One region of the Paenibacillus sp. JT31N11 genome, then DNA from elsewhere that is predicted to be linked to it. Evidence: a T-box and tRNA genes for the amino acid it is inferred to sense, from the RefSeq annotation. Region 1 holds a T-box; the other holds one or more tRNA genes.
The links. A T-box is a leader RNA that pairs with one kind of tRNA and senses whether it is charged. The one in region 1 lies ahead of argS (arginine--tRNA ligase), so its partner is inferred to be a tRNA-Arg.
Positions count from the first base shown of each region.

Region 2: it encodes a tRNA-Arg, which carries the amino acid that the T-box ahead of argS (arginine--tRNA ligase) is inferred to sense. The anticodon was not compared.

Region 1 covers NZ_JBWDNQ010000017.1:113,383-117,273, reverse strand. Annotated here, with positions in the region: gene argS (arginine--tRNA ligase) at 1-1,365, opposite strand, end outside; T-box leader at 1,432-1,696, opposite strand; gene AC0YNV_RS34565 (ROK family protein) at 1,852-2,997, shown strand; gene AC0YNV_RS34560 (S8 family serine peptidase) at 3,056-3,883, shown strand; gene AC0YNV_RS34555 (hypothetical protein) at 3,880-3,891, opposite strand, start outside.
Region 2 covers NZ_JBWDNQ010000006.1:338,914-342,804, reverse strand. Annotated here, with positions in the region: gene AC0YNV_RS22220 (RrF2 family transcriptional regulator) at 1-198, shown strand, start outside; gene AC0YNV_RS22215 (4-hydroxyphenylacetate 3-hydroxylase family protein) at 195-1,649, shown strand; tRNA gene AC0YNV_RS22210 (tRNA-Pro) at 1,709-1,785, opposite strand; tRNA gene AC0YNV_RS22205 (tRNA-Arg) at 1,792-1,868, opposite strand; tRNA gene AC0YNV_RS22200 (tRNA-Thr) at 1,933-2,008, opposite strand; gene AC0YNV_RS22195 (S-layer homology domain-containing protein) at 2,443-3,891, shown strand, end outside.

The sequences.
Region 1 (3,891 bases):
CGCCCTTGCCGCGGTATATTGCAAATAAGGACCCGTCTCCCCCTCAAAGCGAAGCGCCTCGTCCAGCGAGAAATTCACTTCCAGCTGCCTGCCGTGCTTCAAATCGCCGAAGATAATGGCGCCGATGCCGACAGCCTCGGCTATCTCCCGCCTGCCGGCAAGCTCCGGATTCTTCTCGGCGATGAGCGCTTCCGCTTTGGCGACCGCTTCATCGAGCACCGTGTCAAGAAAGATCACCTGCCCTTTGCGTGTGGACATCTTGCGGCCTTCGAACTTCATTAATCCGAAGGCGACATGCTCGCAGCGATCCACGCCGTCCATTTTCATCCGCTGCAGAACGGCAAACACCTGCTGGAAGTGAAGCTTCTGTTCTGCACCAACCACATAAAGAAGGCGGTCGGCTCCCATCTCACGTTTCCGGTACAGCGCGGTAGCCAAATCGCGCGTCGGGTAAATCGTCGAGCCGTCGGATTTCAAAATGAGGCAGGGCGGCATACCCTCTTCATCCAGCCGCACCACCTGAGCGCCGTCGCTCTCCTCAAGAAGCCCCTGTTCAGTGAGCTGACTCACAACCGCAGCCATTTTATCATTATAGAAGCTCTCTCCCAGCGTATGGTCAAAGGCAACCCCAAGACGCGCATACATCCGGTCGAATTCCTTCATGCTGAACGATACGAAAAACGTCCACAACCGCTTTGCTTCCGCATCTCCGTTCTCAAGCTTCCAGAACCAGAGGCGCGCCGCATCCTCAAGCGAATGATCCCTCTCGGCCTCCTCATGAAAAAGCACATAGAGACGCAGGCTCTCGCGGATCGGCTCCCGTTGAAGCGCCGCTTCGTCGCCCCAGCGCGTGTAAGCCTCCATCAGCTTGCCGAACTGCGTTCCCCAATCCCCGATATGGTTGACCGTCATCACCTTATACCCCGACAAACGGTAGAGATTGGCGAGTGCATGGCCGATCATCGTGGAGCGCAGATGCGCCACTCCAAACGGCTTGGCGATATTGGGCGAGGACAGGTCGATGACGACCCGCTGCCCCTCTCCTTCCGAGGACTTGGCAAAATCCCCGTCCAATATGGTTTCAAACAGCTCTGGAGCAAAGCGGGCAGGTTCAAAAAACAGATTCAAATAGGGACCCTTGGCTTCTGCGAGCACACCGGCAGACGGGTCCTGGACAAGCGGCGCAAGCTCCCCGGCGATGGCTGCAGGCGGACGCTTCCATTGGCGGGACAGCAGGTAGCAGGGGAACGCCACATCACCAAGCGCCGGATTCGGGGGAAGCTCCAACACAGCGGCAATCTCCGTCTGCGAAAGCCCGGTATGAGGCTGCAGGCGCTCTGCCGCCCATTTCAGCAAAAGATTCATCTTATTCTCCTCCTTCGGATTTTTAACGGATGCTTATGATGAAAAACACAAAAACCCCCGTCTCTGTAAAGAGACGGAGGTCTGGTCCGTGGTACCACTCTTCTGGCTCCCGCCTAGAATAGAAGGGGCCGGCCGATTGGCCGGCTGCCTCTCCTCGTTAGCGGGGCCGCTTGAACACGGTAACGGGGTGACCGGATTATCCTACAGCGGCAGGCGCATTCGGACAATCAACTCCCGGGCCCGCTTCCCATGCCTCGCTGCACCGGCTTTCACCGCCCCGGCTCGCTGCTTGCAGCGCTTTGCAAAGTACTGTCCCGTTCATCGCTTGTAAGCTGTTATTTGTTTATTATATGCATCCGAAGAGAAATTGCAAGGGGAAGGTATACCGCCCATTCATGCGACTTGCTGCCGGCTTCATGAACAGCATATACTAAACTGAACTGAACCAACGGAATTTTCAATTTTATTTGGAGGACGGCAGGATCAATGAGCAAAGGAACCGCATTATTACGGCAGCGCAATGAAAAACGCACCCTGGCGCTGCTTCGCACCGGGGAACATCACTCCCGGCAGGAGCTGTCCAAGCTGCTCGGCTTAAGCAAAAACACCATTTCGCTCATAATCGACAGCTTCATCAAGCAGGGGATCGTCGAGGAAAAAGGGCTGGACGAGCAGAGCGGCGCAGGGCGGCCAAGAATCCAGCTGGAGCTGATTCCGGCTTTTCATACCGCAATCGGAATTTCCATTGGCCATTCAAGCTGCCAATTTGTCGTCACCGACTACCGCTCCACCATTCTGGAGAGCGGCGAATGGACAATCCCGTCCATGCAGGCGGACCCTTTTATCGGGCAGCTGATCAGCTTGTGCAGCGGGCTTCTCGACAAGTACCCCCAGACGCTCGGCATCGGTGCGGCGATACCTGCGCTGGTCGATCCCCACTTGGGCCTTGTGCACTTCTCGTCCCATCTGGACTGGCGGGACGTCCGTCTCAAGGAGCGGCTGGATGAGGGCCTCCCGGTGAAAACCATCGTCATGAACAATGTCAGAGCGTCTGCGCTGGCGGCTTCGTCTGCTGTCCCCTTACCCCCGGGTGGCTCCGGCAATCTCTTCTATTTGCGGGTGGATGAAGGAGTAGGAGGAGCCCAGATTATTGACGGCCGCGTCTATGATGGCGCAAGCTTCACTGCAGGTGAAATCGGTCATCTGTGCGTGCAGATGGACGGACCCCTGTGTGCCTGCGGACAGCGGGGATGCCTGGAGACGCTCGTCAGCATGCCTGCGGTGAGAGAGCAGCTGCGCGCCAGCTACCCCTCGGCGAATCCGGAAGAAAGTCTGCTGTCACTGGTCACCAGACTTCAGCATGAAGCATGCGTCCTGGATCTGCTGCGCGCATCCGGTGAACATATCGGCTTCGCGCTGGCCCAAATCGTGAATCTGATGAACCCGCAGAACATCATCATCGACAGTCCTTTTGCCACACTCGCCCCCTTCAAGCTGGCGGTCCAGCAAACTATGCAGCGAAGAGCGCTGCGAATTCCGCTCGCAAAGACGAGCCTGCAGTTCATCCGTAATGAGTTCTCTGCAAGCATTGGCGCCGCATATGCGGTCGTGCTGGATTTCGAGAAGGAGTAAACGGGTCAAGTTGCTCAGGTGCTTCACTATTTTTTAATTAGAAAGAAGGTCGCTTGCCATGTTGACCAGCGGAGCTGCAGAAAGTCCGTTCTCCTCCACTACGGGAGTCGTCGTAGCCGTCATCGATTCCGGGATTGATCCGGATCGGCTGCAGCATGGTACCGCCATGCTGCCCGGAGTCAACCTCAGCGGCGACGGCGACGGCGGGGACACCCGCGATTATGCCGGACACGGTACCGCCGTAGCGGCGACGATTGCCCGGATTGCCCCTGGCTCCCGGCTTCTGCCGGTGAAATTGATGAACCGGCGCGGCGTATTACGCGATACGGCCATGATTGAATCGGCCCTGGCGTGGATCATGGAGCACAGGGAAGAACTCGGCATCGGCGTCGTCTGCGCCGCCTTCGCCGATTCGAGTCACCGCACCTCGGATGAGCCGCTGCGCGGATCGACGCTGCAGCGGCAGGTTGCCTCTTTGCGCGAAGCAGGCATCCCTACGGTAACCGCCGCAGGCAACTGGTACCCGGAGCATCGCGGCCGCAGCCTTCACGGCATGGCGTGGCCTGCCATTCTCCGTGAAACTGTCAGCGCAGGCGCGCTCGACAACGGGGAAGAAGGCGTCCGGCTCGCCAACACGAGCCAGCGCCTTCATCAAAGTCTTCATACAGGCTGCAGCACAACCTTGTTCACCCGGCCCGGAGATCCGGGAGAGACAAGCGGCGCTGCCGCGGTTGTCTCCGGATGCTTTGCCGCATTGCGGCAAGCCGATCCGGATGCTTCGGTCGATGCGCTGGTCGGGCGGCTGCTCCGTTTCGGCCGGGAAGCCGCCGACGAGAACGGCCTTCTCTGGCCTGTGATCGATCCGGGCGAGCTGTTCCTGGATTAATTGGTCAG
Region 2 (3,891 bases), on a different contig from region 1:
CCGATGGGCTGCGCAAGTGTTACGGCCTATGAGCCATGCGAGCTCGAAGGGAGCTGCATGCTGAAGCCATTGTGGGTGCTGATTCGCGAGGTCATCGCTTTCGTTCTGGAGCGAACGACTCTGGAGGATCTGATTACAGGCAATCTGAAGAAACCAGGCAGCTTTCATTCTATAAGCGGGGATGTGGCTTTAACATGACCAGAGGCTCAGCTTTTCTGAACAGCCTGAACGATAACCGGAACGTCTGGATGAATGGAGAACGGATCGAGGTGGGCAGCCATCCCGCATTCCGGGGAACGCTTGCTACCATTCGTGAGCTGTTCGATATGGTGGATCATCCCGATACCCGGGAGCAGCTCGCCCATTACGATTCGTCGACGGACAGCTATGTACATCACGCTTTTCTGGTGCCCCATAATAAAGAGGATCTGGACAAAAGGTCCGCCGCCGCCCGGATCTGGTCGGAAAGCACGTTCGGAGTCATGAGCCGCCTGTCGGATTATGCCCGCTCCCGCTTGACCGGCTGGTATGCGACACGTCAGAGCTACACTTCCTTCGACAAGCAGTTCGATGTGAAGATCGCAGCCTATTATACGGAAGCCAAAGCCAGGGATCTGTTTCTTACCGCTGTCCAGCGGGAACCGCAGACCGACCGGTCGAAAGCGCTCGGCGAGGATCCCGATGCCATTCTCCGCATTATCAGGAAAACCTCGGAGGGCGTAATCATCCGCGGAGCCAAAATGATCGCGACAGCCGGGCCATACGCCAACGACTTTATCGTCTATCCTGTCCAGAAAATCCCGCAGTCGCATCCGGAATGCGCCAACATGCTGATTGTTCCGGCAAGCTCGGCCGGGCTGCATATTTTATGCCGGGAATCCTTTGCCGAGAATCATCCCAATGAGGATCACCCGCTGGGCTCCCGGTTCGACGAGATGGATGCGATCCTGTTCTTCGACGATGTCCTTGTCCCATGGGAAAGGGTTCTCCTGTATGACAATCCGGAAGCGTTGTGGAAAATAAGGACGAATCAGGCTTCGAACAGCCTCGCCTATCACCAATCGATTGTCCGCTTGCAGACCAAGCTGGAATTTGTCGCAGGCATCACGTTCTTCATTGCCCGCGAGATTGGCGTGGACGGCTTCATTAATGTGCAGGAGAAGCTGGGCGAGCTTGTCTCGCAGATCGAATCCATCAAAGCGCTCGTCATCGCCTCCGAGGTGGAAGCCAGGCTGGACGAATTCGGGAATCTGATTCCCAAATTCAGCTACATTGAAACGGCGAGAAACCTGGGCACCCGCTATTATCCCCGGGCCATTGAAATTCTGAAAACAATCGGCGCGGGCGGCTTCATCCAGGTCCCATCCAGCTGTGCGGATCTCGAGAGCCCCATTGCTCACCTGATCCGGAAGTATCTGAACGGCACAACGGTCGATGCAGATCAGCGGGTGCGTCTGTTCAAGCTTGCCTGGGATTTGATCGGCAGCCAGCTGGGCGCCCGCCATGAGCTGTATGAGCGCTTCTACGCTGGAGATCCCTCGCGGAATTTTGCCAATCAATATGTGAATTTTGATAAAACGGGGTTATATGCGAAGGTCTCCGCCTTCCTGGATCGAACGGACAACCTTAGGGCGCAGCCATCACTGTAGAGATTCTGAAGACAACAAAAAAAACCTTGCAGATACAAGGAATTTTGGTTATTGCATTATGGTCGGGATGACACGATTTGAACATGCGACCCCCTGGTCCCAAACCAGGTGCTCTACCAAGCTGAGCTACATCCCGTTATGATGGCGCGCCCTGAGAGATTCGAACTCCCGGCCTTTTGATTCGAAGTCAAACGCTCTATCCAGCTGAGCTAAGGGCGCAACCTGATTGGTGCGGACAATGGGCACGGTGCCCATAACCCTCTTCTTGCTTCAAATACAATCATGGTGCCGTCGAGAGGACTTGAACCCCCAACCTACTGATTACAAGTCAGTTGCTCTACCAATTGAGCTACAACGGCATAGTTGTTAAGGCGTAAATATTTAGGGCCTAGAACAAGAATATAACATGTCCCCAGCCATTTTGACAAGCCCTCTTCCGAAAAATATTTTGGACATGTAATTACCTTCAGAAGCAGCGGGAAATCCCCGGCTGCTTCTTTGGCGTTTTGTACATGATATGCGCCTCATAATAATCCGCTCATCGGGGTAAATGGTTGTGGTTCATCACAATTCAGCCACAACTTCGACCATATTCGACATATATCGGCATGGATTTACAATTAATTATAATGGTTTTAATCTAATAGTTTTTCTTTCTCACTATAATTCAATACTGCAAGCTACTTACGTGCACGAGTTCGGGAGGAGTCAAATGAACGGATGATCCATTAGAGCTGCAAACACCGCCGACCAAGTTACACGCATAACTCATAATTGAGGAGGATGAATCAGGGTGAAGAAAACAATGATTACCCTATGGCTGATTATATTCGTCATGATCCCGTTGCTTTCGATTCCCGTTGCATTAGCCGATACGGAAGGAACGGTTGTCTTTACCGATGATTTTTCCGGCAGCACCGTGGATACGGACAAGTGGTCCCTAAACCAAACATGGGATACCAACGGAGGCACATTGAATGCCACCGGCACCACATCCAACGGTACCGCTAAAACCAAGACGGCGATGCCCGTAAACGCGTGGGTAAATCTGAGTATCGAGAATAGAGATACAGCCGCCAACCCTTATGCAAGGGTTTATTTTAGATACGCCACGAGTACCAATAATGTCGCTGTTCAAATCTCTCCCAAAAGCGTTACGGCGGGATTTGCATCTCCCACCGTTTCACTATGCACCAGCACAGCCAATGCAGCCTGTCAGTTTGCTGCAAACCAGATGTATGAATTCAAAATCGGCGTGTTCGATAAACAGGTCGAGGTTTATGTAAAAAATCAGGGCGATACCAATTACACAAGCCTTGGCTCGGTTGATATTAACGCAAGCTATGGTACCAACGAAGTCAAAGCGGGGCAAGTACAATTGACCGCGGCAAAACTGTATTCGTTCGATAATGTAACGATTACGAACAGAGGTGACGGGACGATTGCATTCAATCTATCCGCCGCCGCGGGTGACGGAAAAGTGGACTTGACATGGGATGCCGTTGCCGGCGCAACCGCTTATACCATCAAACGTTCCACAAACGGCGGTGCCTACACGAATCTCGATGATATTGTTACCGGAACCAGCTACACGGACAGTAATGTCAATAACGGCACCACTTACTCCTACATGGTCACGGCCACCAACGCAGGCGGGGACATCGTGTCGACAGATCCGGTTACAGCGGTGCCACAGTTTCCGGGTACTGTGATTTCGGCCCCGGATCATTTGACCGCACAAGCAGGTGATGCCAAGGTGAATCTGGCGTGGAACACCGTGGCAGACGCCACGGGCTATAACGTCAAACGCAGCGCCGCAAGCGGAGGACCGTATACAGAAATCGCACATAGCGTAACAGAAGCGACCTATTCCGATTCGAGTGTCGTTAATGATACGCCTTACTATTATGTCGTAACAGCCTCCAACACTTCGCTTGAGAGCACTCCGTCCAATGAAGTGAACGCTACACCGCATGCTGGCGCTGTTATCCCTTCGGCTCCGGATAATTTGACCGCGCATGCAGGCAATGCCAAGGTGGATCTGGCATGGAGCACAGCGGCTAATGCCACCGGATACAATGTCAAACGCGGCACTGTAAGCGGTGGACCCTACACGGAGATCGCCCATAATGTTAACGGGACAACATACTCCGATACGGCAGTGACCGGCGGCGTTGTCTATTATTATACCGTTACGGCACTCAATGCTGCGGGAGAAAGCGGCGGCTCCAATGAGGCCCAT